DNA from 2 places in the Blautia sp. HCP3S3_H10_2 genome. Region 1 is predicted to be linked to the other one. Evidence: predicted binding sites of a transcription regulator. Region 1 holds the regulator's gene; the other holds the start of a gene.
The links. Region 1 encodes NrdR, which represses ribonucleotide reductase genes. Its sites were predicted from a motif close to CACAANATNTTGTG; they were not measured.
Positions count from the first base shown of each region.

Region 1 (16,140 bases):
CAAGGGAATCTCCCGGGATCGGTCCGATTGCGCCAAGCTTGTCTGTCTCAGTCATGGAAGCAGCGATGATTCCTTCAACATAAGCAGTCTGCTCACAAGCCATAACATAAGATGCTACGTTGTCTGCAGATGCATCAGCTTCTGTACAGATGAATTTAGTGTCTGGGTAGGTTTCTGCAACTTCCAGGGCAGGATCACCGAACTCGTATCCATGTCCGATTACTACATCATAGCCTGCACTTGCATAATCAGCAAAAGCAGCGGAAATATCAGCAGCTTCCAGGTTCTCTGTGTATGCCAGCTCATAGCCATATTTCTCACAGGCCTTCTGTGCACCTTCATATGCTGTCTGGTTCCATCCCTGGTCATTTGCTGCTCCGGAAAGTAAAAGAGCAACCTTAAGGCCTTCGCCCTCTGCTGCCTGTACCGGCTGTGCATATACACCACTTACCATAGATGCTGTCATTGCCATTGCTAATCCCAAAACCACCAGTTTTTTCATCTTAATCCTCCTCGATCAGATCTTATATTCGTGTATTCTTCTCATGTTCAACCTTGTAGTAGCTATAAGGTTTTTTCTTAGATCTCTTACATAGTAAACCATATAGTTACTATAAGGTCAATACCTTTTTCAATATTTTTATTTTTTACAGTGCTCCAAACAGGATATTAGCCTTTTTGCATCAAGGACAGCATAATAAAAGAGCAGTCAGAAAATTTCCAACTGCCCTGCATTAAGGTTTATTAAAAAATTATCTAACTGCTCAGAGCCTACTCTCCAAACTCTTTTGCAACTTTTTTCAGCATTTCCCGGATTGGCAGATGGTATGGACATCTTGTCTCACATTTGCCGCATCCTACACAGGCAGATGCTTTCACTGCCATACTGCTGTACCGGTCTTTCGCCCAGTCTGCCAGATTGTAGCGCTCCAGATATCCTGCAAAAAGAAATGCACTGGGAATGCTGATTCCAACTGTACACGGCGCACAGTAATTACAGCGGCGGCAGAAATTGGTGCCAAGCTGATGACGGATTTCTTCCATTTCTGCAAGCTCTGCCTCTGTAAGCGGTGTGGCATCAGAGCAGGCCTTTACATTCTCTTCCAACTCTGATACTTCTGCCATCCCCGGAATCACTACCGTAACGGCAGGATTGGAACAGACATAGCGAAGGGCAAGGATTCCGTTTTCAATGGCACCACCTGCCAATGGTTTCATGGCGATAAATCCTACATTTTTCTCCTGGCATTTGCGGATCAGTTTCTCGCCCTGGTTCTCTACAATGTTATATGGAAACATGATCGTCTCCACCCAGTCAAGGGAAAGCGCCCGCTCGAATACAGCTGTGGAATGTGCAGTCAGACCGATATGTCCGATTTTCCCGGCTTTCTTTGCTTCCATAAGCGCTTCCAGCGCCCCGCCTTCTCCTACTACTGTATCCAGCTGTTCCATGCTTGGATTATGTACCTGATACAGGTCTATATAATCTGTGCGCAGATTTCCAAGGCTCTTCTCGATATCAGCAGCCATAGCTTCTTTCGTTCTTGCCATGCTTTTCGTCGCGATCACAAATTTATCCCGGATTCCCTCCAGTGCATAGCCAAGATATTCCTCACTGACTGTATATCCCCTGGCGGTATCAATATAATTCACGCCCGCTTCCATCAGCTGTTTCATCAGATTCTTAGTACCTTCTGCGTCAATTCTCTGAATGGGAATCCCACCGAATCCCATACGGGAAATCTGAAGTCCTGTTTTTCCAAGTGTTGTATATTCCATATCCGCTGCTCCTCCTTTAATTTTCTGTCCCGATCCAGGAACTCCTTTCCTGAATCTTCTCCATAATTCTGGTCTTTTCATCCCCCTGCGCCGGTGTTGGCTGGTAATTGTTGTAATCATATGCAGAAGAAATAGAACATGGGATAATATTGGTCACATTATCTTCCGTTACACCATCTTTCGTAATGGTAAAGGTCTGTTGAAAAATCATAGTGTCCATATCGCTTGGACTGCTATTTCCACCAAAACAGAAATTTCCAAGACTGTAAACAATATTTTTCCCTTTATATTCTTCAATTCCCTGTAATACATGTGGATGGTGTCCACATACCAGATCCGCTCCCAGGTCAATGGCAAGATGTCCCAGCGTCATCTGATTGGAATCCGGAACGGTCTCTTTCTCATTTCCCCAATGGAAAATGACAATAACAAGTTTTGCACCGTCTGCTTTTACTTTGGCGATGTTATCTTTCAGCTGCTGTTCGCGGCCCAGATGATCATACAGTTCATAAATGCCTACAAGCCCTACTTTTACGCCCTTTATGTCCATCACCGCAGTTTCATCGTATCCGAAGTGAACAACTCCCTGGGCATCCAGGGCATTCATTGTATCCTGAAAGCTCTGTTCCCCATAATCGTGGCTATGGTTGTTGGCTGTATTTACAGCTTCCACAGAACTACAGGAATAAATGCCGGCAAAAGAAGCGGGAGCTTTAAATGCAAAGGTCTTATCTTCACGGTCATAGCTGTCTGTAAAAGTCCCCTCGTTATTGGCAATGGTCAGATCATCCGCTTCAAAAATACTTTTTACATTCTGGAAAAAGTATTCCTTTCCATAATTTTCAAAATAAGCATTCAGACTGGTATCATAATCAAATGCTTCGTCCGTTCCCAGTGTGCAATCACCAACTACACTGACTGTAAGCGTAACAGGCGTATCGTCAGCCGCATTCTGGGAATCATCATTACCTGAACCTGTTTCGCCACTCTCTTCGTCTGCAGCCAAATCCGAAGTAGTACTGTCTGCAGCCAGAGATGTTTCATCCATACTGTCAGCTGTATCCGTTTTTACAGCGGAAGAGCTTGCACTTTCCGTTCTGCTGCTCTGGCATCCCCGGATAACAAGAATCAGAACTGCAAGTAACAGAATTCCTCCAACAGCAATTCCGATTCTCTGTAGCCTTACCTGACGCTGCCGGTAATACTTGGATTTTTTGTATAAATCTCTTTTCTTTTTCATGCCTTTCTCCTCCGTGAAAAGAGCTTTTCTAATTAATATAATGATGTTAGTGTCAAAAGACCTTTTGACACTAACTTGATACCACGGATTGTTCCGCAGCTACGCTGCTCCCACAATCCTTCAAACATTCGGAATCCGCTGATTTACTGCGTAAATCGCTACTTCCTCATGTTTGGCGGGTCACAAGATCAAAAGCTTTATCGTGCAAGCACGAACAGCTTTTTGACCTTGTGACCCTGGTATCATAAAATTTTATCTAAAGAACTTATCATAATAGCCCATCACAAAAATCAGCAATACAATAAGCGGCAATACATATGTAAGATATGGGCGTGCCCATTTCGGGAATTTGATACCGTTTCCAGCATCAGCTTCTTTAATGAAATTATCCCATCCCCATCCATAACGTGTAACACAGAACAACAGATAAACAAGGCTTCCCAGTGGAAGAAGGTTGTTGGAAATAATGAAATCCTCCAGATCCTGGATCGTGCTTCCCGCGCCAAGAGGCTGAATTCCACTCCATACATTAAATCCCAGTACACATGGCATAGATAAAACAAAAATAGCAATACCATTTACTGCAACAGCCTTTTTACGGCTCCATCCCCACAAATCCATTGCAAAACTCAGGATATTCTCAAATACCGCAATGATCGTAGAAAGAGCTGCAAATGTCATGAAAATAAAGAACAATGCTCCCCAGAAACGTCCCCCCATCATCTGGTTGAACATATTTGGAAGGGTTACAAATACAAGACCCACTCCCTGTGTAGGGCTTACATTATAGGCAAAACATGCCGGGAAAATAATCAGACCAGCCATCAGTGCTACAAAAGTATCCAGAATACCGATCTGGATGGATTCACCCATAAGACTGCGGTCCTTGTCAATATAGCTTCCAAATATAGCCATAGCGCCGATTCCAAGACTCAAGGTAAAGAATGCCTGACCCATAGCGGCATAAATACCCGAAAGAAGTCCGTTCTCTTTCAAACGTCCAAAATCAGGAAGAAGGTAGAATTTGATACCTTCAATAGCGCTTGGCAAAGTGCAGCTTTTAATACAAAGAACAACCATAATGGTAAGAAGACACACCATCATAACCTTTGTGATACGCTCCACGCCCTTCTGAAGCCCCATGCAGCAGGTTCCAAAACCAAAAGCTGTTACAATTACCATCCAGAAAGTCATTTCTCCCGGATTGGAAAGCAAGGTGTTAAATACATTTCCTACAGCTTCTGTATCCAGCCCCGTAAATGTACCGCTTGCCATTTTGAAAAAATAAGCCAGCATCCAGCCGCCAACAGTGGTATAAAACATCATCAGCATATAGTTGCCGAGCATTGCCCCGTAGCTGTAAAGATGCCATTTGGTACCCTTTGGCTCAAGAAGATGGAAACTTCTGGCTGCTGATTTACGGCTTGCACGTCCTACTGCAAATTCCATAACCATGATCGGCAATCCAAGGATTACCAGGAATAATAGATAAATCAGTACAAAGGCTGCACCTCCATACTGGCCTGTGATGTAAGGGAAGCGCCATACATTTCCGATTCCAATGGCGCAGCCGGCAGAGATAAGGATAAATCCAAGCCGGGATGAAAATTTTTCACGTTCTTTCATATTGCTTTCCTTCCTTTTTTATATAGCTGAGCTCTGTAAAACCAGGTATTTTTACAGAAGCATGCACCTTTCAATAGTATAAGAAGAAAAGCGGTTTTCGTCAATAAATATCTTGAAAAAGGCAGGTAAAATGATACAATAAAAAATACTATTAGAGCATATTTGAAAGAAAGGAAGAACACTATGCTATATATCGGAAATCACACTTCTTCATCGAAGGGTTATGCAGCTATGGGCCGCCAGATGATCAGAAATGGGGGTAACACATTTGCCTTTTTTACCAGAAATCCAAGAGGCGGAAATGCCAAGGCCATTGATCCCGCTGATGTAGCAGAATTTCTGGAACTTGCGACGGAACATAACTTTGGAAAACTCGTAGCCCATGCACCTTACACTTTAAATGCCTGCGCTGCAAAAGAAAACCTTCGTGTTTTTGCAAGAGAGACATTTGCAGATGACCTGAAGCGTATGGAATTCACGCCCGGAAATTACTATAATTTTCATCCGGGAAGTCATGTGGGACAGGGCGTAGAAACTGGAATCCGGAAAATCGCAGAAGTATTAAATGCAGTGCTTACCAGCAGCCAGACAACTACCGTTCTTCTGGAAACAATGTCCGGAAAGGGTTCTGAAGTGGGAAGCTGCTTTGAAGAGCTTCGTGCTATTATGGATCAGGTACAAAGAAAAGAAAAGCTTGGAATCTGCCTGGATACCTGTCATGTATGGGATGGTGGTTATGATATTGTCAATGACCTGGATGGTGTGCTGGATCAGTTTGACCGCGTGATCGGGCTTGAACATTTAAAAGCAATTCATCTGAACGACAGCCTTAACGGGCTTGGAAGCCACAAAGACCGCCATGCCAGAATCGGTGAGGGACAAATCGGCCTGGATGCACTGGTTCGTGTGATCCGTCATCCGGCGCTGGATGGGAAACCATTTATTTTGGAAACGCCCAATGATGACGAGGGATGGGCAAAAGAGATCGCTTTGCTGCGCGAGAAGTATATAAATTAAATATCTTCATGCAAAAAGTGCCACCGGCATACGCCGATGGCACTTTTATATATGACACATTATACTCGGGACAGATATTCACCTGTTCTGGTATCGATTTTCAGCTTGTCGCCCTGGTTAACAAACAGTGGAACCATAACCTGTGCACCAGTCTCAACGATAGCCGGTTTGGTAGCACCCTGTGCTGTATTTCCAGCGAAACCTGGCTCTGTCTCTGTAACTACAAGCTCAACGAATAACGGTGGCTCGATAGCAAATACATTGCCATTATGGGAACAGATCTTAACCATCTCGTTCTCTTTAACGAATTTAAGAGAATCGCCAACCTGATCCTCGGTAAGACCGATCTGGTCAAATGTCTCTACGTTCATGAAGTAGTATAATCCACCATCATTGTACAGATACTGCATATCTACACGCTCGATACGAGCTGTCGGGAATTTCTCTGTAGGACGGAAAGATTTCTCTAACACGGATCCTGTGATAATATTTTTGTATTTGGTTCTAACGAAAGCAGCTCCCTTACCCGGCTTAACATGCTGGAATTCTACGATCTGACAAACGTTGCCATCAATTTCTACTGTGACACCGTTTCTGAAATCACCTGCTGAAATCATAATTAATTTTTCCTCCTTATAGTGCTTATGACTAGAAATATTCTATAATATATGTACCATTTTTTCAACTACTTTTTTTCTTCAAGCACAATTTTTTCCTATTTTTCACGTTTATTACAATCATCTTTCCCACAAACAGTTCTGTTTTGCAGGACTAACCAGCTTATTTCAACTGACTTTCAATTTCCCCGATCAGTTCTTCGAAAGGCTTCACACCTGTCACAACCTCAATATCTGCGAATTTGTGGTAAACCGGGTCTCTCTGTTTCAAAAGCTTCTTGATCTTCTCATCCTGGTTCTCCCCTTCCAGAAGCGGGTTGCTATTGCCTTCCAGCCTCTTACGGAAAGTCTCTGCGGATCCTTTCAGGTAAACAACGGTGCCCAGCTGCTTGATATATTTCTCATTCTGTTCCTGGATTGGAAGACCGGCGCCAAGGGAAATTACTTTTCTTTCCTTGTCATCGATCAGTGCTTTTACAGTCATAGTCTCCAATGCACGGTAATATGGCTCTCCAAATCTCTGGAAAATCTCTTTCACAGACATATTCATCTTCTTAACGATTACTTTGTCCACATCTACAAATGTCAGTCCCAGGTCACTGGACAGACGTTTCCCCACTCTTGTCTTGCCAGAACCCATAAATCCGATAACCACAATATGGTTCATGAATTCCTCTCCTCCTTGGTATAAAAATGTAATACGATTTTCTCCAGATAACGCTTCAGAACGATCTGGATCTCTTCCTTGGGATTGATCGGCTTTACCAGAATATTGCGAAGACCGGCATTCTTAGCCCCCCATATATCGGTAAAAAGCTGGTCTCCGATAAAGACCGTATTCCCTTTGTTTGTTCCAAGCCGCTTCATAGCCCGTTCGTAGCCTTTTCTGGATGGCTTGGCAGCCATTTCAATAAACTGGGCGCCTACGGAAGTGGCAAAAGGTTCTACCCTTTTTTTCTTGTTGTTGGACACCAGGCAACAGGAAAAACCAATATCCCGAAGCTTCCTAAAAAGCCGGATGGCTTCTTCATCTGCCGGTGCTCCATGAGGAACCAGGGTATTGTCTATATCAAACAAAATCCCCCTGTATCCCTCCTGGTATAACTTTTCATAATTTACTACATATGCTGAATCCAGATACTCATCTGGAAAAAAGCGTTCAAACATTCTGTTACATCCTTTAACTTAAGAATTCAAATAAGCCACTAACTCTTCATAATGATCCTTCATTACATCGTAGCCATGCTGATAGAACTCCATCAGCTTCTCTTTATCTGCCTCAGCACGTCCCACTGTAGGCTCTTCCGGACGGATGACGAAAATATGTCCCTCCTGCTCCCATTTTTCCAGAAGCTCAAGAGTCCGGTTATAGTTGCGGTAACGATTGTACAGAGTATTCAAAAATTCCGGATAATGACGGAATGCAGCCACGTAAAGAGGAGTGCTCTTTCCAGGCTTTTTCTTACGGTAGCCTTTATTCCTGGTGAGGATCACTACATTCTTACGGTATCCCTTCTCCATTGCATGGATCAGCGGAATGGAATCCGCAATCCCCCCATCCAGATAGGGAACCCCATCAATCTCCACCATAGGGCTGGCAATGGGAATGCTGGAAGAAGCACGTCCGATATCCATCAGACGCTTCCTGTCATGCTTCTCAGTCATATATTCGGCATCTCCGGTAAGGCAATTGGTTACCACCATTTCACACTCAGCTTCAGACTGGAAAAAAGTATCAAAATCAAATGGAAATAATTCATTGGGATATTTATCAAACAGCATATCCATATCAAAGAGCTGATGCTTCTTAAGGGCTTCCTTCGTACCAATATAACTGTTCTTTTTATCTTCTATGATCATACAGTCCCTGGTGCGCCCAGGCTGCCAGGAAACATAATCGAGGGCATTACAGGAGCCTGCAGAAACCCCTACAACATATGGGAATTTCACCTGCTGCTCCATAAGAAAATCCAGTACCCCAGCTGTAAATACTCCTCTGCTTCCACCGCCCTCCAGGACCAGGGAAGAGGATGTCTGTACTGTCATTTTATTCACGCTCCTTAAGCGGTACATATGCTGCCGGAGCAAGCACATTCTTATAAGCCGGACGGATGATCTTATCTGTATTGATCAGCTCTTCCATACGGTGCGCACTCCAGCCCACAATACGTGCCACTGCAAATATCGGGGTGTACAGCTCAAGGGGCAGATCCAGCATGCTGTAAACAAAGCCACTGTAAAAATCCACATTGGCGCTGACACCTTTGTAAATATGGCGTTCCTCGGCGATTACCTCTGGTGCCATCTTCTCTACCATTGCGTAAAGATTGTATTCTTTCATACGGCCCTTTTCCTTCGCCAGAGTCTCCACAAATCCCTTAAGGACCTGGGCTCTCGGGTCAGAAACAGAATATATGGCATGTCCCATACCATATATAAGACCTCTTTTGTCAAAGGCTTCTTTATGAAGAAGCTTCTTCAGGTATTCTCTGACTTCCTCTTCATCTGAAATATCCTTTACATTCTTCTTCAGATCCTGGAACATGCTTACAACCTTGATATTGGCACCACCGTGCTTCGGTCCCTTCAGGGAACCAAGAGCCGCTGCAATGGCAGAATAGGTATCTGTTCCGGAAGAGGAAACCACATGGGTAGTAAATGTAGAGTTATTACCACCACCATGCTCCATATGAAGGATCAGGGCAAGATCCAGGATCTTCGCTTCCAGATGGGTATATTTCTTATCCGGGCGAAGCATGCGAAGGATATTCTCTGCTGTGGAAAGCTCCTTCTTCGGATTATGAATATAAAGGCTCTTGCCGCAGACATAATGATTATAAGCCTGATATCCGTAAACGGACAAGAGAGGAAATACACTGATCAGATTCAGACACTGTCTCAATACATTAGGCAGGGAAATGTCATCCGGCTCCTTGTCATAACAGTAAAGTGTGAGTACACTTCTGGACAGGGCATTCATAATGTCCTTAGACGGAGCTTTCATGATAACGTCCCTTACAAAATTAGTGGGGAGACAACGCTGGTTCGCCAATAGCTTACTGAATTCTTCCAGTTCTGTCTGATTGGGAAGTTTCCCAAATAATAAAAGATAGGTGGTCTCTTCAAAGCCAAATCGGTCATCTTCAATAAATCCCCTGGTAAGCTCCTTAATGTCATATCCTCTATAAGAAAGACTGCCCGCACAAGGCACTTCCTTACCGTCAACTACTTTTGTGGCACACACATTGGAAATCTGCGTCAGCCCGGCCAGAACGCCCTTACCATTAATATCACGGAGTCCCCGCTTTACATCATATTTCTGGTAAAGAGACAGATCCAGGCTGGAATGATCCTTACAGATCTCCGTCAGGTTCTCTATTTCTGGTGTTACTTTCATGTTAAATCCTGCCATTCAAATAAAACCCCTTTCTCTTTTTTAACTGTCCGATAATCCGTTCCTCCCTCAATCTGATATTGCTGTATGGATAATCTGTGACCGCTATATTCTATCTGCTACGTAGAATATAGTATAACATTATACTTGTTTCAAAATCTATAGACATTTTTCTGTCTGTGTTTATCTTTGTGTTACTGTTCACTTATGAAACCATAACCACTTATCTTCTTTCCTTATCGCTGCTTATAAGTGGACAGGAAATCTTTCATCTTATCCATTGCTTTCTCCAGCTGTCTTACATTCGGCAGGTATACCACACGGAAGTGGTCTGGAGAATTCCAGTTGAATCCCTTGCCTGGTACCAGAAGTACCTGTTTCTCATGAAGGAAATCAAGGGCAAACTGCTCATCATTGTAAATATTGAATTTCTCTGTATCAATCTTCGGGAAAATGTAGAACGCAGCCTTCGGCTTCACGGCGCTGATTCCCGGAATATCATTCAGGGCCTTATATATGAAATCTCTCTGCTCATATACTCTTCCACCCGGCTGAATGTATTCATTTACACTCTGGTAGCCTCCAAGGGCTGTCTGTACAATAGACTGTGCCGGCACATTGGAGCAAAGACGCATGGAAGAAAGCATATTGATACCCTCTATATATCCCTTCGCCTTATTCTTGGCGCCGCTTAAGATCATCCAGCCAATACGGAAGCCTGCGATCATATGGGACTTGGAAAGTCCGGAGAAAGTAACACAGAATACATCCGGAGCCAGGGAAGCGATGGATGTATGCTTGTATCCATCCATGATCAGACGGTCATAAATCTCATCGGAGAAAATGATCAGCTCATGCTCGCGCGCGATCTGCACGATCTGCTCCAGAATTTCCTTCGGATATACTGCACCTGTAGGGTTATTCGGGTTAATGATAACGATCGCCTTGGTCTTATCTGTGATCTTACTCTTAATATCCTCAATATCCGGATACCACTCTGACTGCTCATCGCAGATATAATGAACTACATTTCCACCTGCCAGAGTCGCTGTCGCTGTCCACAAAGGATAATCCGGTGCCGGGATCAGGATCTCGTCCCCATTGTCAAGAAGGGCCTGCATGCAAAGGTTGATCAGCTCACTGACACCATTACCTGTGTAGATATCACTCATGGTAACTCCTGGGATACCACGAAGCTGTGCATACTGCATGATTGCCTTCCTTGCGGAAAAGATTCCCTTGGAATCAGAATACCCCTGGGAAGTACGGATATTGCTCAGCATGTCCAGGATAACCTCCTGTGGTGCTGAAAAACCAAATGGATATGGGTTACCGATATTCAGCTTCAGGATCTCCATTCCATCTTCTTCCATTCTGGCTGCTTCATCCACAACCGGTCCCCGCACATCATAAAGTACGTTGTCCAGTTTGCTGGATTTCTCGAATGTTTTCATTATTCTTGTCACTCCTCATCTTTCTATGTATGCCTGATCTGTCTGCTACATCAGGAATGCCACAGAGCCTGTCTGAAAAAAGCTCTGCTGTCTGCCCCCTGTCCGGTAACAGACTTCCTCTCGATATTTGTGATGGCATAACATATTTCTTGTCATCTATCATCTCATATTTGGCAGATTTTCGCAAGCCCCTATGAAATTTTTGGAAATCCGAAAAAAACTCTTTTCTTTTTTAACACTTTAGTGTATAATAGCGTCGTTGAAAAAATTTTACTCAGGATGAGGAGGAATTACAATGTCTTACACTGAAGAAGTATATGAAAGAGTCGTAGCACAGAATCCTGGCGAGCCGGAGTTCCATCAGGCAGTAAAAGAAGTTCTGGATTCCCTGAAGGTCGTAATCGACAAAAATGAAGAAGAATACCGCAGCATGTCCCTTCTGGAACGTCTTGTTGAGCCGGAAAGAATCATTTCCTTCCGTGTTCCGTGGGTAGATGATAAGGGTGTTGTTCAGGTTAACAAGGGCTATCGTGTACAGTTCAACAGTGCTATCGGACCTTACAAGGGTGGTCTTCGTTTCCATCCATCAGTAAACCAGGGTATCTTAAAATTCCTTGGCTTTGAGCAGACATTTAAGAACTCCCTTACCGGACTTCCGATCGGTGGTGGTAAAGGTGGTTCCAACTTTGACCCGAAGGGCAAATCTGACAGAGAGGTTATGGCATTCTGCCAGAGCTTTATGACAGAGCTCTCCAAATATATCGGTGCTGATACTGATGTTCCTGCTGGAGATATCGGTGTAGGCGGACGTGAAATCGGTTATTTATTCGGACAGTACAAGAGAATCCGCGGATTATATGAGGGTGTTCTTACAGGTAAAGGACTTACCTATGGTGGATCCCTGATCCGTACACAGGCTACCGGATATGGTGTTGTTTACATGCTTGACGAGATCATGAAAGCACATAATGATTCTATCGATGGAAAGACCTTCATCGTAACAGGATCCGGAAATGTTGCTATCTACGCAGTTGAGAAAGCACAGCAGCTTGGCGGCAAGGTTGTTGCTATGTGTGACTCCAACGGATATGTATATGATCCAGAGGGAATCAAGCTTGACATCGTAAAGGATATCAAAGAAGTAAAACGTGGACGTATCAAAGAGTACGCTGATCGCGTTGAGGGTGCTACTTATACAGAGGGTACCGGAATCTGGAACATTAAATGTGATGTTTACCTTCCATGTGCTACCCAGAATGAGCTTGCACTTGATGGTGCTAAGACACTTGTTGCAAACGGCTGCAAATATGTAGTTGAAGGTGCTAACATGCCTACTACTCTTGATGCTACAACTTACCTGCAGGAGAACGGTGTCCTGTTCATGCCTGGTAAAGCAGCTAACGCTGGTGGTGTTGCTACTTCTGCTCTTGAGATGAGCCAGAACTCCATGAGACTTTCCTGGACTGCAGAGGAAGTTGATGAGAAGCTTCACGGAATCATGGTAGACATCTTCCACAAAGCTGATGATGCAGCTAAGCGTTACGGCATGGAAGACAACTATGTTGCTGGTGCTAACATCGCTGGATTCGAGAAAGTTGTAGATGCTATGAAAGCTCAGGGTATCTGCTAATTTAGCATTTCGAATTCTGAATTGTTGAAATTATACAAAAAGGACAAGCTCATTTGGGTTTGTCCTTTTTATTTTGAATAACCTCTTTTCAGAATTCTGTAAATACTGTATAATAACCGTTATCGATATACTGCTTTTTGCAGGCATTATAACTACGGAAGGAACTATTTTCTTATGAAACGTGAACAACTTGGAAGCCGTTTAGGCTTTATCATGCTTTCTGCAGGCTGTGCCATTGGCTGTGGAAATGTATGGAAATTTCCATGGATGTGCGGCCAGAATGGAGGCGGAAGCTTTATGCTGGTCTACATCCTTTGTCTTGTCATTCTGGGCATTCCTGCTCTTGTCCTTGAATTTTCCATTGGAAGAGCTGCACAGGTCAGCCCCCTTTTTATGTACCGCAAATTGGAAAAGCCTGGCCAGAAATGGGGGATTTTCGGCTGGTTCTGCCTCATCGGCAATATTGCACTGATGGCTTTTTACACCGTAGTATGCGGATGGATCATCTATTATTTTGTCCGCTTTCTCACCGGCAATAACGCTACACTTGGCTTTGCATCCATGATAGCATCCCCATCTGTAAATGTATTATTTCTTTTGATCACACTTGTTATCGCCTTTTTCATTCTCTCCTTTAATCTTCAGGGAGGACTGGAACGGGTCACCAAGTATATGATGTCAGCATTACTGGTACTGATGTTTGCACTGGCTGTACATAGCCTTCTCCTTGGCGGTGCCGCAAAGGGAATGCAATTTTACCTCAAACCGGATTTTTCCAAGATCAATGGTTCCGTAGTTGTTGGCGCTATGAACCAGGCATTCTTCACTTTATCAACCGGTATGGGCGGCATGGCCATTTTCGGCAGCTACATTGGCAAGGAGCGTTCCTTAATGGGCGAGGCAGTTCATGTCATTACCCTTGATACCCTTGTTGCCATCCTGGCAGGGATCATTATTTTCCCAGCCTGCTTTACCTATGATCTGGAAGTAACCGCCGGACCAAGCCTTCTGTTTGATACCATGGCTGCTGTTTTCAACAATATGCCAGGAGGACGGATCTGGGGTTCCCTGTTCTTTTTGTTTATGGTATTTGCAGCTCTGTCAACAGTTCTTGGAGTATGCGAAAACATCCTTGCCATGGTCCGTGAGCTTACAGGCTGGTCCCGTCCAAAAGGAAGTCTGATCTGTGGCACTGGTATTTTTCTTCTGGCCCTTACTACTGCACTTGGCTACAGCGTACTTCATTTCCAGCCATTCGCAGCAGGTACAACGTGGCTGGATTTCTGGGATTTCATTGTCTCCAACAATGTGCTGCCTCTTGGCTCCCTTATTCTAGCCCTGTTCTGCTGTAATAAATTTGGCTGGGGATGGGAAAACTTCCTCAAAGAGGCCAATACAGGCAAAGGACTTAAAATTCAGGCCTGGATGAAACCATTTTTCCGGTTTGTGCTTCCAGGAGTAGTTGCATTTATCTATATTTACGGAATGGCTACTTTTCATTGGCGATAATTATAAAAAGGATCTTACTTTGCAGGCTTCTCTGCCCGCAAAAAACTCCCCGCATTACGACGGGGAGTTTTCTTTGTTTAAAGCTGGAAATCTCTCAGTTTAAAAATTTCTTCAGTTCATCCATAAAAGTGCTCACATCCTTAAATTCCCGGTACACAGATGCAAAACGCACATATGCAACCGAGTCCAGATCCTTCAAATGGCTCATGACAATCTCTCCAATCTTAGTGCTGGAGATTTCCTTGTCCTCTGTACTAAGTATATCACCTTCTATAGTATCGATCATAGCTTCTAGCTTGTCACTGGCAATAGGACGCTTGTAGCAGGCACGGCGCACTCCATTGATCAGTTTATTCCGGTCATATTGTTCTCTGTTTAAATTCTTCTTGATCACGGTCAGCGGAATCGTTTCTACATTTTCATAGGTAGTAAATCTCCTTCCGCAGGAATCACACATACGTCTGCGCCTTATGGAATTCGTCTCTTCTACCGGTCTGGAATCTACTACCCTTGTATTATCCTGATTACAATATGGACATCTCATATCATTTATTCCCCTTCCTTGTGGTACCCCTCAAGCGTAATAAAACGGACTGAATTTCTTTTTTTATTATACTTTAACACCAGAAAGTGTGTCAATAAACTCTATGAATATTTTCAGAATTTTTGCATAATCTCATAAAAAACAGGTATTTTTCATGCGTATCTGCGAATTAAAACAAAAAGAAGTGATCAATATCTGTACCTGCCGCACCCTTGGCTGCCCGGTAGATGTGGAATTCAACTGTGAAACCGGCTGTATCACAGCCCTTATAGTTCCAGGTCCCGGGAGCTTCTGCTTCTGTTTCTGGGGCGCAAACAGCGAATATATCATTCCTTGGAACTGTATCCGTCAGATCGGGGATGATATTATCCTGGTGGAAATTGACGAAAAGCATTGCTGCAAAAAGGATTAAACTAAACGGACATGGCTGCTGCACAGGACTTTCATAGTAAACGGACATGTCTGCTTACGCAGACATCACCATGAATGAAAGTCGATTGTTCCGCGCCCCTTGGCGCTCCCACAATCGCCGACTGTATTCGTAATCCGGGCTATCGCCCTACTTACTCATACAGTCTAGCCTGTGCGATATCCATAAATCCACCATGCAAGCATGGTGAATTCATGGCTGCCGCACAGGACTTTCATAGTAAATTGTCAAGGGGCATTATTTTTTTAATTTTCCCGAAAAAAGAATATTTATCCTCCAGCATGAGAATCATTTTATTACATCATTTGATTGCTTATGCACAAAAGGAGGATTCACAAAATGGCACTTAACAAAGTTGAAATTTGCGGAGTTAATACATCGAAGCTTCCGGTATTAAAAGCAGAAGAAAAAGAGGAGCTTTTTCGCAGGATCAAGCAGGGTGACGAAGAAGCCCGTGAACTTTACATCAAAGGAAATCTGCGGCTGGTTCTAAGCGTGATCAAACGTTTTTCCAGCAGTAATGAAAATATGGATGACCTTTTTCAGATTGGCTGCATTGGCCTTATAAAAGCAATTGACAATTTTGACACTACATTAAATGTGAAATTTTCCACTTACGCAGTACCTATGATCATTGGCGAGATCCGCCGCTATCTCAGGGATAACAACAGCATCCGGGTAAGCCGTTCTCTCCGTGATATTGCTTACCGGGCTATTTATGCGAAAGAAACTTACATGAAAACAAACTTAAGAGAACCAACAATTGCGGAAATTGCCAGTGAGATCGGCATTGAAAAGGAAATGATCGTCTATGCCATGGATGCCATCCAGAACCCGGTCAGTCTTTTTGAACCTGTCTACACGGAAGGCGGAGATACCCTTTATGTGATGGATCAGATC
Region 1 covers NZ_JBQKCL010000006.1:72,147-88,286, forward strand. The annotation lists gene ACTQWB_RS08250 (BMP family protein) at 1-472, opposite strand, end outside; gene ACTQWB_RS08255 (aldo/keto reductase) at 772-1,779, opposite strand; gene ACTQWB_RS08260 (CapA family protein) at 1,796-3,019, opposite strand; gene ACTQWB_RS08265 (sodium-dependent transporter) at 3,272-4,645, opposite strand; gene ACTQWB_RS08270 (deoxyribonuclease IV) at 4,829-5,662, shown strand; gene efp (elongation factor P) at 5,722-6,279, opposite strand; gene ACTQWB_RS08280 (shikimate kinase) at 6,443-6,946, opposite strand; gene ACTQWB_RS08285 (YqeG family HAD IIIA-type phosphatase) at 6,943-7,446, opposite strand; gene ACTQWB_RS08290 (patatin-like phospholipase family protein) at 7,465-8,325, opposite strand; gene ACTQWB_RS08295 (citrate/2-methylcitrate synthase) at 8,327-9,691, opposite strand; gene ACTQWB_RS08300 (aminotransferase class I/II-fold pyridoxal phosphate-dependent enzyme) at 9,910-11,127, opposite strand; gene gdhA (NADP-specific glutamate dehydrogenase) at 11,423-12,757, shown strand; gene ACTQWB_RS08310 (sodium-dependent transporter) at 12,932-14,266, shown strand; gene nrdR (transcriptional regulator NrdR) at 14,361-14,810, opposite strand; gene ACTQWB_RS08320 (PRC-barrel domain-containing protein) at 14,965-15,222, shown strand; gene sigG (RNA polymerase sporulation sigma factor SigG) at 15,580-16,140, shown strand, end outside.

Region 2 (16,140 bases), on a different contig from region 1:
AGTTTGTCTGTTTTGGTTTCACCAATCATATAAGGATTGGAATAGTACATGCTTGCGATTCCATCTTTATCCACATAGAAATAAAGGCGTTCATAAGACCAGGTCTCCATGGTACTGTCCATATCTTCCAAAGCCCCTCCATCATCTATGGTAACGGTGATTGGAACCCCATTCACTGTACGTGTGTAAGAAATCAGGTAGCCATTTTCCAGGACATTCATGCTGTCATCATTTTCCAGATTTTTACATACTGCATAATTCCAGTCTGCAAACTGCAGGTCCGTAATCCCCAGTTCCTCTACTTTTTCCTGTACCATCTGTTTTGCCTCATCCAGGGAAATCCCAATAGAGTCTTCTGTAGGTTGTTCCCCATCCTCAGAACTGGCCCACTCAAACCAGGCGGCATCTGCAGGCAGTTTTCCCCCTCCTACATTTACTGTTCTCCGGATCTTAGCAGCGAAAGTGTCTGAGCCACTGGAAGTCGTCTGGTAATAATATTCAGAGCCATCTGTCATCTGTGCCACACCGGAAAATTCGTTGTTCCCATCTCCGATTACGTTTCCATCACTGTCTGTTTTCTGGCTTCCTGCAGTTGGTCTTGCCTCTACCAGTGTTTTGGTCTCCGGAGCTTTGTCGTATTCTTCCTCCCAGTATTCGATATCAGAATAAATATCATCGGTATAATTTCCATTCTCATCTGTCCCATAACCATATGGATCCAAATTTCCTTCTGCCACATCTTCTTTTAACTCATCCAGTGTCTGTTTGATTTCATTCTTTGTCTGAATATAATAGCTGTCGGAAGTGTACAGCTTGGCATCCTGGAAAAAAGCATCTGTAATATGATCCAGAAGCTCCTGGGTTACCTCTGCCGGAGTCACAGAAATGGCAGATATTTTTTCCACCTCTGGAACTTCTACCGTCGCATCTGTATTAACCACAAGTTTGGCGCTGTCGTCTGTTACCTGGCTTTTGTAAGTTTGAGGAGCATTCAACAAATCCCTGATCGTAACTGCTGTCGAAGCTCCCTTTTTTGTGTTCTCCTCAGAATCATCCGTATTTTGGGTGGAATCTTTTTCTATCATATCAGTGCTTTTTGTATCATCTGCTTCTTTATAAGCAGCTAATGCATTACTGCCCTTTTGCTTTACCAGGGAAGTTTCCGGTGTCTTAGCACATCCTGTCAGCATTCCCATGCAAAGAGTAAATCCAACCAGTGTTTTTATCATTTTTTTCATTCTTGGTAAGTTCTCCTTCCTTGATTCTGCCTTGATTATAACCTTTCCCATGACACCAAGTATTCCGCAAATTGTAACGGATTTGTAACTGTTACCATAGAACCGAAACGATGGTTCCCTCTCCCACTTTACTGGTAATTTCCAATTGAAATCCATGAATTTCTACTATTTTTTCACAAAGGGAAAGCCCAAGCCCTACGCTTCCTTTTGCCCGGGAACGGGATTTATCAACCATATAAAAGGCTTCTGTTACTTTCCCCAGATCTTCTTTTGGAATTCCTTTTCCAAAATCCTGAACAACAAGCTTCTCTTTCGTTGCTGTTATAACGATTCTGGAATCTTCCTCAGATGCTTTGACTGCATTATCAATAAAATTCGTCACTACACTTGTCATAAGATCCGGATCAAAGATTTTCATAAGTTCAGGTGGCTGGCAGATGATTTCAAGACTTATGTTTTTTTCCTTCAAACGATATGCGACAAGCTGCCTGACATTTTCCAGAAAGGAAGCTGCCTGAATCTCTTCCGGGGAAAAACGCGCTTCTCCGGTTTCATATAGTCCGGTAAGCTCCAGCATTTTCACAGAAAGTCTGGAAAGCCTGTGGCATTCATTTCCAATGTAAGAAAGTGCTTTCTCCTGCCGCGCTGGTGACAGGCGCATGGTAAGAAGGGTATCCGCATATCCGATGATAGCGGTCATCGGAGTTTTCAATTCATGGGCAAGACTTCCAAGGAGCTGGCGTTGCGCCTGGTTTACAGAAGAAAGCTCCTCAATCTGCTCTTTTACTTTGTCTGTCATTAAATTAAAGCTTTTCCCTACCTGTGCCAGTTCTGTATTTCCTTCTACCGGAACCTTCCTTTCATAATTTCCATTTGCCACACAAATAGCCGCTTCACTTAAACCGGCCAACGGTCTCATAATCTTTCGTAAACTTAGGAAAAGAAGAAGTGCTGTGAACAACAGCAGAAAAAGGGTCAGTCCTCCTGCCCGCCAGAACAGTAATTGATTTCGTTTTTGTACTTCTGTAATATCTTTATAAGTTACAATCTGGTATTTCGTATCTGTCCTATCATAATTAGTAGCGGAATAAAAAAGCAAAAGAGTTTTGCCATTTATTTTTGCGGTCAGGGGAGTGCCTCCATAGAGCTGCTCATCCATGGAATTTTCATTTTCCTGATTTTTCAGAAGTTTACAAATATCCTGAATTTCAAACTCATAAGAGGTTCCATTATATAGCTCTTTTCCCTCCTGATACAAAGCCGCAGTATCACGAAATACCTGTCGGAAAGCATATACCATCAATTCTTTTTGGATACTGTTATCCAAACTGACCGGCTGATTCTCCCAAAGTCTTAATTTATTCTCAAACTGCAAAAGATTGTTCTGAAATTTGCTTTCTTCATAACTATTTATGTCCTGAATACTTTGATTTTTCCAGCGGTAACTGGTATAAAAAAAGATAATGGATGACAACACGAATATGATACAGGCTACCTGCAAAAAAATCTTTGTGAAAAGCTTCAAAAATCCACCTCCAATCGGTAACCAATTCTTGGAATGGTCTTAATTCTATCCTGCCAGTCCAGTTTCTTCCGGATCCGTCCTACATGAGCATCCACCGTCCGGGTTTCCCCAGCAAAATCCTCGTTCCAGAGTTCCTGCAAAATCTGGGCTCTTGTCAGGGCTTTGTTGGGATTTTTCACAAAAGCCATAAGACAATTGTATTCCATTGGTTTTAAATAGATTTCTTCTCCATTACGGGTAACCGTACGGCTTTTTGTATCAATCGTGATATCTTCTATCTGGATCTGGTTCCGGACACTGCCATGGCGCTCTAACACTTTTTCCAGCCGCACCATCACTTCCAGCATTTCAAATGGTTTTACAATATAGTCTTCTGCCCCGTCTTTTAATCCTTTTACTTTGCTGGCTATATCTGCTTTTGCGGTAAGAAAAATTACCGGAATATTATAAGATTTTAGTTCCGGCAAAAGTGTATAGCCATCCTTTCCGGGAAGCATGATATCTACCAGGCACACTGGAAATCATGGTCACGTATGATTCCAGTGCTTGCTTCCTCTCCATCCAGATAGCTTACAGCATCATAGCCGGAAACTTCCAGATTCATACAGATCAGGTCATTGATAGTGATTTCGTCTTCTATTACAAGTATTCTGGCTTTCATAAGGGTATCCTTTCCTTTACTTTATGCAGATAATTACTCTGCAAATAATCTAGCGTGGTTCATTTAGATTATACATTATTTTTTGCCCATTAAATGTAACCGATTTGTAACAAAAAATCCTTCTTCTCCTTGAGAAATATGATTTCTCAACGAACAAGAAGGATTTTTTATTTTGATTTTTTAGATTTTATAATTTTTCTCTTCGTTTTCCCACGCTTTCCCGTAAAACCTTCAAAAGCTTTTTTTCTTCAAGAGGTTTGGAAAGATGCGTATTCATCCCGGAAAACCGGCTGTTGATGATATCTTCCGCAAATGCATTGGCACTCATGGCGATAATCGGGATACTGTCTGCATCTGCTCTTTTCATGGAGCGTATTTCACGTGTGGCATCCCAGCCATTTAACTCAGGCATCATAATGTCCATCAAAACTACATCGTAATATCCAGGTGCAGATTCCTTGAATTTCGTTACTGCTTCCAGTCCATTTGCTGCCTCATCCACATGGATACCATTATTTTCCAGCATAAAACTGACAATCTCCATATTTAATTCATTGTCTTCTGCTACCAGGGCATGCAAGCCTACTACTTTAATTTCGTCATAACTTGGCGCTATTATCGTTTTCTTTTCTTCTCCGATTTTAAATGGAACCGTTGTAATAACGGTTGTCCCCACTCCTTTTCGGCTCTTTATTTCAATGGTTCCGCCCATTCTGTCAGCAAGTTTCTTTGCAAGCGCAAGCCCCAGCCCGCTTCCTTCATAAGTTGACCGGCTTGTTTTATTTTCCTGGGAAAAAAGTTCAAACGCATGCTCTACAAACTCTTCACTCATACCTTGTCCGTTATCAGGACAGCCAAATTCATATACGATTTTTTTCTCGTCTGCAAACTTCTGGCCTCACCAGACCTGCACACTTCCACCGGAATCCGTAAATTTAACCGCATTATCTGCCACTATATTTAGTAATCGCTCCAGAAAGATGGGATTCCCAGTCAGATAGATTTCACTTAACTGGGCCCGGTTCCAATCTACAACATAAGAAACTCCCTTATCTAAAGTCTTTCTCTGGCTATTCGTATTAATTTTATTCAGCACCTCTGTAAGATCAAAGGAAAGCTCCTGCTCTATCAGCTCTCCTGTATCCAGTTTCGTGATATCCAGAATATCATTCACCAGAGAAACCAGATATCTGGATGATTCCATAATCTTATCCCTGCATTTTTGCTGCATCTGAAGATCATCCGGATAATGGTTTGCCAGATCAAGCATACCAATGATACCATTCATGGGCGTCCGGATGTCGTGGCTCATGTTCGACAGGAATCTGGTTTTCATGGCTGCATCCTGCTTTGCCTCTGCTACCTGATCGATCAGAATCTGCTCCTTTCTTTTGGAATCACTGATACTTCGGATCACACAAAGAACATGGGTCAGATTTCCATTTTCGTCCCGCTTTTTCTCAATAAAACGGAGCTTATGCCAGCTTCCGTCTTTCATCTTGTATTCCATTGCAATGGATTCTTCATTTCGCATTCTCTCCGGCAAAGTAAAAATATCGGAAAATCTGAAAAATGCTTCCTGATATTCTTCCGCTACCAGCTCCCGGCACACCTTTTTATTATTGGAGGATAAAACACCGGAATTGACAAACTTCAGGTGATCGGTATCCCGGTTTGCAATCTCCTCAAAGTAATCCGCTTTAATATCAATTCTGGAAATATACTGATACGTTTTTGCAATGGCTGCGATGATTTCATTTCCAAGCCTTGCTTCCTCCAACGCCTTTCGCAATTTTTCCTGGGTTTCTCTTTCTTTGTAAAGAATGCTGTCAATATTCCGATATCCCAGAAAGATGCTAAACTGCTCCTCATCCACCTTTCCTTTCACCGCATAAGCTTCATAATAACTGTGTTTCCCAGTTCTGGAAACACTATGATAGTAATAAGTGATTTTCTCCGTATCATTAAGCGCAGCCTTCAGGTTCCGACAGGAATGCCATTTTAAAAATTCCTCTTTATCCTCTTTCAAAATAAAAGAATCGGCATACTTTTTCGTGTATTCATCAAAGTTTACAAACGGATGAGGATTCTTTTCCGCAATCTGTCTGGCATTTGTATTTGCGACCAGCCGTAAGATTTCATATTTTCCAGAATTAAGTTCTATACGGTAAAGGGAAACATATTCCGGCAGCAGTTTATTTAAAACATACTTTTCTTTATCCAAAACCACTTCTTTCACTGCTTTATTTTCTGTTTTGTCCAAAGGCATACTATCCCCCTTTCTCTGTCTTATAAGAACACATATTGTTTCGCACTATCTCATTTCACATTGCTCTGATTATACGCCTTGTGCCTTTCTTTTTCAATGATTGAATGCGTGAAAGTTCCTTTTAGGATTAGAATTGGCTCTGAACAGCAGCTAGAGCGTGTTTGAAAAATCATTCCTGCAATCTGCACGCTATAGAACTTTTCTAAAAGAAAAATGACAAATATAGTAAGAAATATGATAAAATTAAAAAAACTTACTACTGGTCAGACCGTGAAAAGTAACAGATTGAATGACCAGCAGCTCGAGATGGGAGGAAAGATTGAAAATGAGAAACACTCATTTTTTATATTTCGCCAGAGTACAGTGAAGCTTTCCTGCATCAACCGGTTTCGTAAAGTGTTCGTTCATCCCTGCTTCAAACACTTTTTTCCGGTCTTCCTTAAAAGCATTTGCTGTCATAGCAATGATTGGAATCGTCCTGGCGTCTTCCCGTGAAAGCTGGCGGATAGCTTTTGTAGCTTCGATGCCATCCATGACAGGCATCATGATGTCCATTAAAATCGCATCAAACGTACCAGGCGCAGATTTTTCAAAAAGCTCTACGGCAGCCTTTCCATCCCCGGCAGATGTAACCAGAACACCATCGTCTTCCAGAATTGCCTGCGCGATCTCCAGATTCAGTTCGTTATCTTCCACAACAAGTACCCGCATGCCGCTGATATCCGCCAGAGGTTCTTCCTTCGGAGGTTCTGTTGCTTCCGGAGATGGATCAATATCAAATGTCAGGTGAATGGTAAAGGTGGTACCCACTCCAATAGTACTTTCTACTTCGATGGTGCCATTCATCATTTTTATCAGATTATGTACGATTGCCATGCCAAGCCCGGTGCCCTGGTAGACAGTGCGCACATTATCATTTTCCTGCACAAATGGCTGATAGAGCTGCTTCTGGACAAATTCCCGGCTCATACCGATACCGGTATCACTGACAAGGAATTGAATTTCTGCCTGTGTTCCATTGCTGGAGATTTCTTTAACTGTAAGATTTATCTGGCCATTTGGCTTATTGTACTTCTGGGCATTGCTGATCAGATTCAGAAGAATCCGGCGCAGATGCATGGGACTGCCAAGCAACTTCGGATGAGAAACCGAAGTATTCAATGAAAAAACAGTATTTTTTTCATTGGGCTGATCTTCTATGATCTGGCGTGTACGCAAAAGCTCTGCGTTCAGATCAAAAGGCTTATGTTCCAGACGGACTTCCCCATATTCCAGCTCGCTCATGTCAAGCACATCGTTTAAAAGAGAAAGCAGATGGGCAGAGGCACTGTCGATTTTTTGCAGACAACTGTCGATCAGCTCTGGATCTTGCTCATTTTTCCGGATCCGTTCTGCCATACCCATTATGCCATTGATCGGCGTACGGATATCGTGGCTCATATGGGACAGAAATCTGCTCTTAGCCTGGTTGGCGCGCTGTGCTTCTTCATTGGATTCTTTTAACTGCTTCTGATAAGAAAGCAGGGACTGAATGTAGGCAGCCTGACGGCGATCCATGATCTCCGCTGCAATACATAAGGAATAGGCAACGGCAAGGCCAAGGAAGAAAGTGACATAAAACAGCTGATAGTGCTGTAAAACATAGGAAAAAGAACGGTCTTTGGTAAAATTCGTCAGCCATTTCGTTTTCAGCTGTCCGATCGTTCCATCGATCGACATCTCCTGCAAAGCCGTGTTTACTTTTTCCTTCAGCTCTGGCCGGGAATCATCTACTGCCATAGCCGGAAAACTATTCGCGATCGCAACGCCCATTTTCAGGTCAAAATCATTACGGTCGATAATTTTGGATGCAACGGCGGCATGACAGATGCCATAGTCCACGTCCCCGTTTTCTACGGCCTGCAGGATTTCGGTATTGGTGTAATATTCCACATATTCGCATTGCAGATCATAAGTAGATTCAATAACAGAACGCGCCATCAGGGCAACCCTTTTCCCGGCAAGACCAGCAGCACTGTTAAGTGTTTTCTTTCCATAAACGCAAAGCTGGTCAGAGCACATGGGGATGGTGCGTAAAGTTCCCTCCATATTTGAGAAGATTTCAAGTCCCAAAAGAACATCGGCGGTTTTGTTTTCAAGCATAGCACGGCATTCCAGCCATTCACCCGTTTTAAACTCTAACCGCATGCCAAGCCGGTTGGCCACCTCTGTCATTATTTCAATATATAGCCCGGACAGATCTCCATTTTGATTGATATAAGAGTTCGGGCAAAAATCGTAATCTGTAGCTACCCGAAGAACAGAGGCTGTCGGGTCAGTAGTCATGACTTTTGTCTCCAGCACCGGCTCTTTTGCAAAAAAGCCCATCTGGAACGCTGTAAAAATAACCGGAACAAGAATGCCAGCCAAAGTCAGAAAAGCCACAAGTCTCACATAAATCTGATGCATGGATTTTTTTCGGTTCTCTGGAATCTTCATATTATATCCAATATCCTTTCTCAAACAGAACATAAAATCACATTTCTTCCCGAAACCCTTTCCCTAACAGGCTCTGGTAGCTTATGGAATTTTTTTCTTTATTATACTGTGCCTGGCACATCCGTGTCAATTTATTCTACACGATAAAACAACATTGTTTTTTTCCGTTCTTTCATATATAATAGATATATTATTGATATGAATGTCATATTGAAATTTCGCGGTTTTCGCAGAAATGGAGTGTCCGGATATGGAAATAAAAAACAGGACTTTATCAAATTTTGCAGAGCTGGTGCGCACCGGTGAATGCAAGAAATTCAAAGGCTGGTTGAAGGTAGGCGTGGATCTTGGTACTGCCAATACTGTTCTGGCTGTTGTAGATAGCACCAACCGGCCTATCGCAGGTGTCTCTGCCCCTTCCCACGCCATACGTGACGGCGTTATCGTAAACTATTTTGAATCCGTCCAGCTTGTTACCAGGTTAAAAGCCCAGCTGGAGGAGAAGCTGGATACAGAACTCCCCTATGCCGCTGCTGCCATTCCCCCGGGAGTTTCCGAAGGCAGTGTAAAGAGTATCGGCTATGTCCTGGAGGGCGCCGGCTTTGAGGTAACCAATATCATTGATGAGCCTACTGCCGCTGCTGCCGTACTTAAGATCACCGATGGTGCTGTAGTGGATGTAGGTGGCGGCACTACCGGCATCAGCATCCTGAAAGATGGGAAAGTTATATATACTGATGATGAAGCCACCGGCGGAAGTCATATGACTATGACAGTCGCAGGACATTACCACATTCCATACGAAGAAGCTGAGCTCTTAAAGACCACTCCCGAAAAAGAGGAAGAAATCTTCCCTGTGATCAAAGCCACCATCGAGAAAATGGCCTCCATCACCGAGAAGTTTCTTACAGGATACCAGGTACCGGCTGTTTATGTGGTAGGCGGCTCTGCAAGCTTCAAAGAATTCACAACCGTATTTGAGAAGAAGCTGGGACTTCCCGTTTACCGGCCTGTCCATCCTCTTCTTGTAACACCCCTTGGAATCGCATACAACTGTGAGCTTCCTCCCAGCCTGCCCAAAAAGAAATAACTATTTTAAAAAACTTCACAGACAAATGCAATCAGTAAACAACAAATGCCATCACCACATAAACAAGTATGGATACCAGGCAATACAATGAATTCGTGGTGGAAACATATGCGCTTCCATCCTCACTTTTCAGGAATGTCTGCATACTGAATGTAGCTGGTGAAGACATATAGCTGATTATGGCAAGATTCAGGATCAGATTGTCTCCTACTATGTAATGAACAGCCAGCAGCACACCCGCGATCATCACAGCCTGTAAAAGCACGCGCAGTACGATGGTCTTAATACATGGGGCAAACAGCTTCTTATCCAGCTCGATACTAAAGCCTACCACGATCAGGATAATCGCAGTTACGGAAGTGGTGAGAATATTCTCCACGCTTGTATAGGTACCTGCAAAAGGACCTGCCAGAAGCTTCTGTACCACGCCTGTAAGACCAGCAATAATGCCAAGGACACTGGCAATAAATGCCGGTGTCCGAAGCGCACTTGCAAACAGCTTCCGGGCATCGATCTTATCTCCGTTTTCTACCTGTCCTAACATTCCCATATACACGCTGAATCCAAACAACAGTCCCGCAATATCCAGTACTGCGATCTGGGAAAGATTTTCTGTTCCACAAAGGCTTGTGTAAAGAGGATACGCCATCAGCCCGCCTTCGTACACACTGACCATAAATGGCAGATATTTCCGGTAACGCTCATCCATAAATGGCTTAAGGGCAAATCCAATGCTAAAGGAGATCACAAGCATTACAAACATGATGCCAACCAGGATACCAGTCTCTTTATTATACTCTGCTGTGGCCAGCGCATGGAAAATAGCTACAGGAAGCATGATCTGGGTTACCAGGACCTTCATGTTATCAATTCCGTTCTGGTTCAGAAGCCTGAACTTCTTACAGGCCATTCCCAGAAGGATCATTACCAATACCGGCAAAACAATTTCCAATACTTTCATTTTAATGCACTCTTTCTGTATATGATTTTATTCATCAAAATCTGTCTCAAACACACCCTCCGGCGTCCGCATGGTAAGCACTCCCAGGTTAAAATCGTCATCCATTACGGTAATATGGTACTCAAAAACCACATCATCCTCAAACTTGGAAAGCAGAATATAGCTTCCATTCTCTTTTCCTTCAATCTGGTCACAGATATCATCATACACATCTGCCCCGGAGATCCGGCGTGGATAACCGGAATCTTTAATCTTCTTTTCAATTGCAGCGTATAATTCTTCCATTTTTATGATCTGCAGCATGACAGCTGCATACTCCCTTCCTTTTGTTATTTTAGGAGAAAACTCTGTTCCCCCTTTTCAACATGTAATTGTATAATAATAAGGTGTAGAATGTCAAATCAGATTTTGCCTATTATAGCGATTGTCAAGGGTTGATTTTTATTTTTTTCCAAGTATAATAGAAAAAGATGCGGACGCGAGAAAGGGTTGCCCTTGGCAGCCCTTTGTTCATGCCACTACTGGAAATCCTGCACGACTGCAGGATATTTTGTTGCGCACAGTAAAATTTCACATACGGAATAATGCTGATTATTTCACGCATTACAGGAATTTTATATATGGTGGAACTGGTTTTTTTCCAGGTCCTGCCCATAAAATTTCAGCACATTTCACAGATTTATAAAATCACAGGTTTTGACCTTGACTTTTCTGTAGAATCCTGTAATATTGATAGTGCACAACATCTAGTATGTTATTTGATTTACGAACACAATATATGGAGGGATTTTTAGATATGAGCACAGAGGTCAAGGCAAACGTCATTAAACGAAATGGCGTGGAAGTTATTTTTGATAAGGCGAAGATCATCAACGCCGTAGAAAAAGCGAATGAGGAGGTTCCCAAGCTCCACCGGCTGAGTCATTACCAGATTACGGCACTTGCTGACATGATTGCCACCCGTGCCCTTGAATCCTCCCACGCAGTAAATGTAGAAGATATTCAGGATATGGTAGAGACCGGCATCATGGAGATGCGTGGCTATGAGGTTGCGCAGAAGTACGTGCGTTACCGTTATAAGAGAGAGCTTACCCGTAAGTCTAATACCACAGATGACAGTATCCTCGCCCTTCTGGACCAGATCAATGAGAATGCCAAGCAGGAGAATTCCAACAAGAACCCTACCATCAATTCCACACAGCGTGATTATATGGCAGGCGAGGTCAGCAAAGACCTGACTATGCGTGTCCTTCTCCCAGAAGAGATCGTAAAGGCCCACGACGAGGGAATCATCCATTTCCACGATTCTGATTATTACGCACAGCGTGAGCATAACTGCGACCTTATCAACCTGCAGGATATGCTTCAGAATGGTACGGTTATCAGCCAGACACTGATCGAGAAGCCACACAGCTTCTTTACCGCATGTAACGTTACCACACAGATCGTTGCACAGGTAGCCAGCAACCAGTATGGCGGACAGTCCTTCTCTCTTGCCCACCTGGCTCCATTTGTAGATATCAGCCGCCAGAAGATCCGTAACAAAGTGATCGAGGAGCGTAAGGCCTGCGGCGAGCCACTGGATGATGAGATCATCCAGAAAGTATCCGAGCGCAGATTAAAGGACGAGATCCAGAGCGGTATCCAGACCATCCAGTACCAGCTGATCACTCTTATGACCTGTAACGGACAGGCACCTTTCGTAACTATTTTCATGTATCTGGATGAAGTTCCGGAGGGACGTACCCGTGATGACCTTGCACTCATTATTGAAGAAGTGATGAAGCAGCGTATGCAGGGTGTGAAGAATGAGCGCGGTGCATGGATCACACCTGCTTTCCCGAAGCTGATCTATGTTCTGGATGAGGATAACATCCATGAGGATTCCAAGTACTGGTACCTGACCGAGCTTGCTGCTAAATGTACCGCCAAGCGTATGGTTCCGGACTACATCTCAGCCAAGATCATGCGCCAGTTAAAGAATGGCAATGTTTACACCTGCATGGGATGCCGTTCTTTCCTTACCGTTGAGGAGAAACAGAAGAACCCGGATGGCTCTTATAAATTCTACGGCCGTTTCAACCAGGGCGTTGTTACCATCAACCTTGTGGACGTAGCATGCTCCTCAGAAGGTGATTTCGATAAATTCTGGGAGATCCTTGAGGAACGTCTGGAGCTTTGCCACAGAGCACTGCGCTGCAGACATGAGCGTCTCCTTGGCACAGTTTCCGATGTTGCCCCGATTCTGTGGCAGTATGGTGCTCTTGCACGTCTTAAGAAGGGTGAGACCATTGACAAACTCCTTTATGACGGCTACTCCACCATCTCCCTTGGATATGCAGGACTCCATGAAATGTGCATGAGAATGTACGGCAAACCTCATACAGACCCTGAGGTCCGCCCATTCGCCCTGAAGGTTATGCAGCGTCTTAATGACAAATGCGCCCAGTGGAAAGCTGCTGAGAACATCAGCTATTCCGTATATGGCACTCCAATGGAATCTACCACATATAAATTTGCCAAATGTCTCCAGAAGCGTTTCGGCATCATTCCTGGAGTTACCGATAAGAACTATATTACAAACAGCTACCACGTTCATGTTACAGAAGAGATCGATGCTTTCTCCAAGCTGAAATTCGAGTCCGAATTTCAGAAGCTTTCCCCAGGAGGAGCCATCAGCTACGTGGAAGTTCCGAATATGAAGCACAATATCCCGGCAGTTCTCTCTGTTATGAAATTCATCTATGATAACATCATGTATGCAGAGCTGAACACCAAAAGTGATTTCTGTGATGTCTGCGGATATGACGGGGAGATTCAGATCAAAGAGGACGAGAACGGCAAGCTGATCTGGGAATGCCCGAATTGCGGTAACCGCAACCAGGATAAGATGAGCGTTGCCAGAAGAACCTGCGGATACATCGGTACCCAGTTCTGGAACCAGGGACGTACCCAGGAAATTAAGGACCGTGTATTACATTTATAATTCGTTTCTTCTTTAACAGAACCTGACCTATAAGAAATATTCTGGGAACATTTTATCTACAGCTAATAACAAATAATCCGGACAGTTCTTATATTTCTGTCCGGATTTTCTTTTATATAATGAGGGTGATTGGTATGAACTACGGAAATATTAAATCTTATGACATTGCCGATGGTACAGGTGTACGTGTAAGCCTGTTCGTGTCCGGCTGCAGACACCACTGCAAAGGCTGTTTCAATGCCCCTACCTGGGATTTTGATTATGGGGAGCCTTATACAAAGGAAACCCAGGATAAAATATTAAACCTCCTCTCTCCGGACTATATCGAGGGCTTCTCCCTCCTTGGTGGAGAACCCTTTGAGCCGGAAAACCAGGAAGTGCTTGTAAATCTTCTGGAAGAGATCAGGCGCACCTATCCAGGAAAATCCATCTGGTGCTACACCGGTTATCTTTTTGACAAGGATCTGGTTCCCGGCGGCAGGGTTTACACCCCCTTTACAGACCGGATGCTCTCCTGCATCGATGTTCTGGTGGATGGGGAATTTATCCAGGAATTAAAGGACATTTCTCTTCAGTTCCGGGGAAGCAGCAATCAGAGGATTCTCCATCTGGAGAATGGGAAACTGGTGAAGGAAGGGCTGTGATTTTCATGCAGCCCTTTTTTCACTAATTACAGCATTATGCTGATTACCTTTCTTCCTGGAGTTTTTTCCTCTATAGTTTCATTTCTTACTAGAATTTCTTTTTTCTAAAGTTTCATTTCTCACTAGAATTCTTTTCCCCTTAATTTTCACTTTTCTTTAGAATTTTTCCCCTTGGAGCTTCTCTACTTCTGTCAGAATGCTATTCATCTCATATGCCTTCAACTGCTTTACCAGTTCTTCCATGTTAATATTCAACCGCATATCTTCCAGGCTTTCCTGGATCGGGATATCACGCTTCATGGTGGCAAGCTGTTCACTTAAATAAACCATTTCTTTGTTTGTTTTCAGTGCTTTTAAGGGGCTTCTGCCGATTCCAAGGCTTTCCTTCCAGAATGTATTTAATTCTTTCTCCTTTTTCGCAACTCCCTCACAGTCTTCAATAACTCCGTAAATCCCGTCCAAGGTCTTATACTCTTCTACCAGAGGGGCTGCCGCAGAGGAAACGCCTTTACATCCAGGGATTCCATCTCCCGGATCTCCGGTAATGGCAAGAAGCACCGGAATCTGCTCCGGGTAAACGCCCTCTTCGGAATAGACGATCTCGGGAGTATATTCAAATACGTTAGGGGGAAGTGCTTCGTAGCCGTCTTTTCCATAAAGGCCATAGGCATCCTTCAAGGCTTCCAGCTTATCCTTGGTAACCACACGCCACATACGGGTGTAAGGGCTTACCAGCTGGAAATAGTCGTGGTCCTTGGTAAGCACAAAGGTCTGAAGCTCTGGCCCCTGGAATTTCTCTACAAGGGAAGCTGCATAGTCATCTGCCTCATAGTCCGGACTCATAAATACAGGGCAGCCGATCACCTTCAGAAACGCTTCCATCTGAACGAACTGCTCCTTCAAAGGCTGGGCGGTCTCCTTTCGGTTCGCCTTATAGAAATCCGCTCCCAGCTGGGTGCGGCGGAAAGTATCCCTTGTCATATCAAAGGTAAACGCCACATATTCCGGCTTCACCTTCTTATAAACTGCCAGAAGGGTGCGGAGCATGGTGAACATGGCATTGGTATATTTCCCATCGGAGGTATGCAAGATCTCCGGGTAATGTCTCTCCTTCTCCTCGTCTGTCTTTGCAAAAAGAATGGATTTCGGCAGATTTCCATAATAGGACGTGGACAGCATGGAGGAGCCGTCAATGATCAAAAATTTCGGCATGGTAAGTCTCCTTTATTCTTGTAGCAGGCAAATGTTTCTTTTGCTCGCTTTTTATTTTTCATGGGCGCCAGAAACAACCTTTGTTTCTGACTTTCGGCTAAAACTTTTTCAAACATGCTTTAGTATACCATAAAATTACCCGTTCCGAAAAAAAATAGAAAAAATTTTCAAATTTCGTGTTATTTCTTCTTTCCAGATTCGTATATATAGTGAAGGGAGCAGGAAATAAAATTATTTCACAATCCCGTTTCTACGTAGAATGAGGAGGTCCATAATGAAAAAAATTATTTTAGCAATATTCGGTATCCTGTTTGTACTGATTACCGGATGTTCGCTGCTGATCTGTATGATTAGTGGAATTCCAACTTTTGATCAGCCAGCTGCGACCTTTTATCTGGTAAAAGCCATCGTTTTATCCTTTGGTTTTCCATTGATCGCCTTTGGCTTCTTTGCACATGACCTGTATCTGAGACACAAAATGGAGATGCGAAGCCAGATGATCCGGAAATTCAAGGAAAGCCTTATGGCATACCAGGAATCCAGCTGCGGGGACTCTACGGAAGCTTCCGAAGAGTTCAGAAATTCTCTTACCTGTCTGTTTTGCGCATTTGCTGAGGATGGAAAGCTCAGCGAAAATGAGCAGAAAGACCTGCTAGATTATATTGACAAACTTTAAGAGAGGGACTTGCATGCTTTTAATCTGTATGAGTATAGCAGGCACCATGCCATTACTGCTCTGTGTCCTGCTGATGTTGATCACGCGGAAAAGATTTAACTACCGGCTTGGCCGGAAACTGGTGTTTCTCAGTCTGGCGGGGTATCTGATACCCTTTCAGGTGGTGAAGTACTTGATGCCATTGGATGTGCTGGAGGAAACCAATTCTCTGAACGCCATCGTAGATTTTGTTAATTTGGACAACAAGGAAGCGATTTCCTACTCTGGAATCTCTGTCTGGATGTCTGACCAGGTACTTATGATCATCCTTTGCTGGTTATTCCTTATCACTGGCTTTAGTATTTATCAGATCATAAAGTACCAGCAGCTCACGCGAAAGCTGAAAAGGATTACCGACAGG
Region 2 covers NZ_JBQKCL010000004.1:172,413-188,552, forward strand. The annotation lists gene ACTQWB_RS05680 (DUF6034 family protein) at 1-1,238, opposite strand, end outside; gene ACTQWB_RS05685 (HAMP domain-containing sensor histidine kinase) at 1,330-2,763, opposite strand; partial or broken gene ACTQWB_RS05690 (response regulator transcription factor) at 2,760-3,424, opposite strand; gene ACTQWB_RS05695 (ATP-binding response regulator) at 3,612-4,295, opposite strand; gene ACTQWB_RS05700 (sensor histidine kinase) at 4,323-5,693, opposite strand; gene ACTQWB_RS05705 (hypothetical protein) at 5,744-5,881, opposite strand; gene ACTQWB_RS05710 (response regulator) at 6,030-8,204, opposite strand; gene eutJ (ethanolamine utilization protein EutJ) at 8,422-9,261, shown strand; gene ACTQWB_RS05720 (AEC family transporter) at 9,293-10,222, opposite strand; gene ACTQWB_RS05725 (hypothetical protein) at 10,250-10,507, opposite strand; gene nrdD (anaerobic ribonucleoside-triphosphate reductase) at 11,019-13,208, shown strand; gene nrdG (anaerobic ribonucleoside-triphosphate reductase activating protein) at 13,343-13,852, shown strand; gene ACTQWB_RS05740 (5'-3' exonuclease) at 14,009-15,064, opposite strand; gene ACTQWB_RS05745 (hypothetical protein) at 15,339-15,740, shown strand; gene ACTQWB_RS05750 (M56 family metallopeptidase) at 15,754-16,140, shown strand, end outside.
Region 2: the regulator NrdR is predicted to act here: its motif matches at 10,961-10,974, upstream of nrdD (anaerobic ribonucleoside-triphosphate reductase).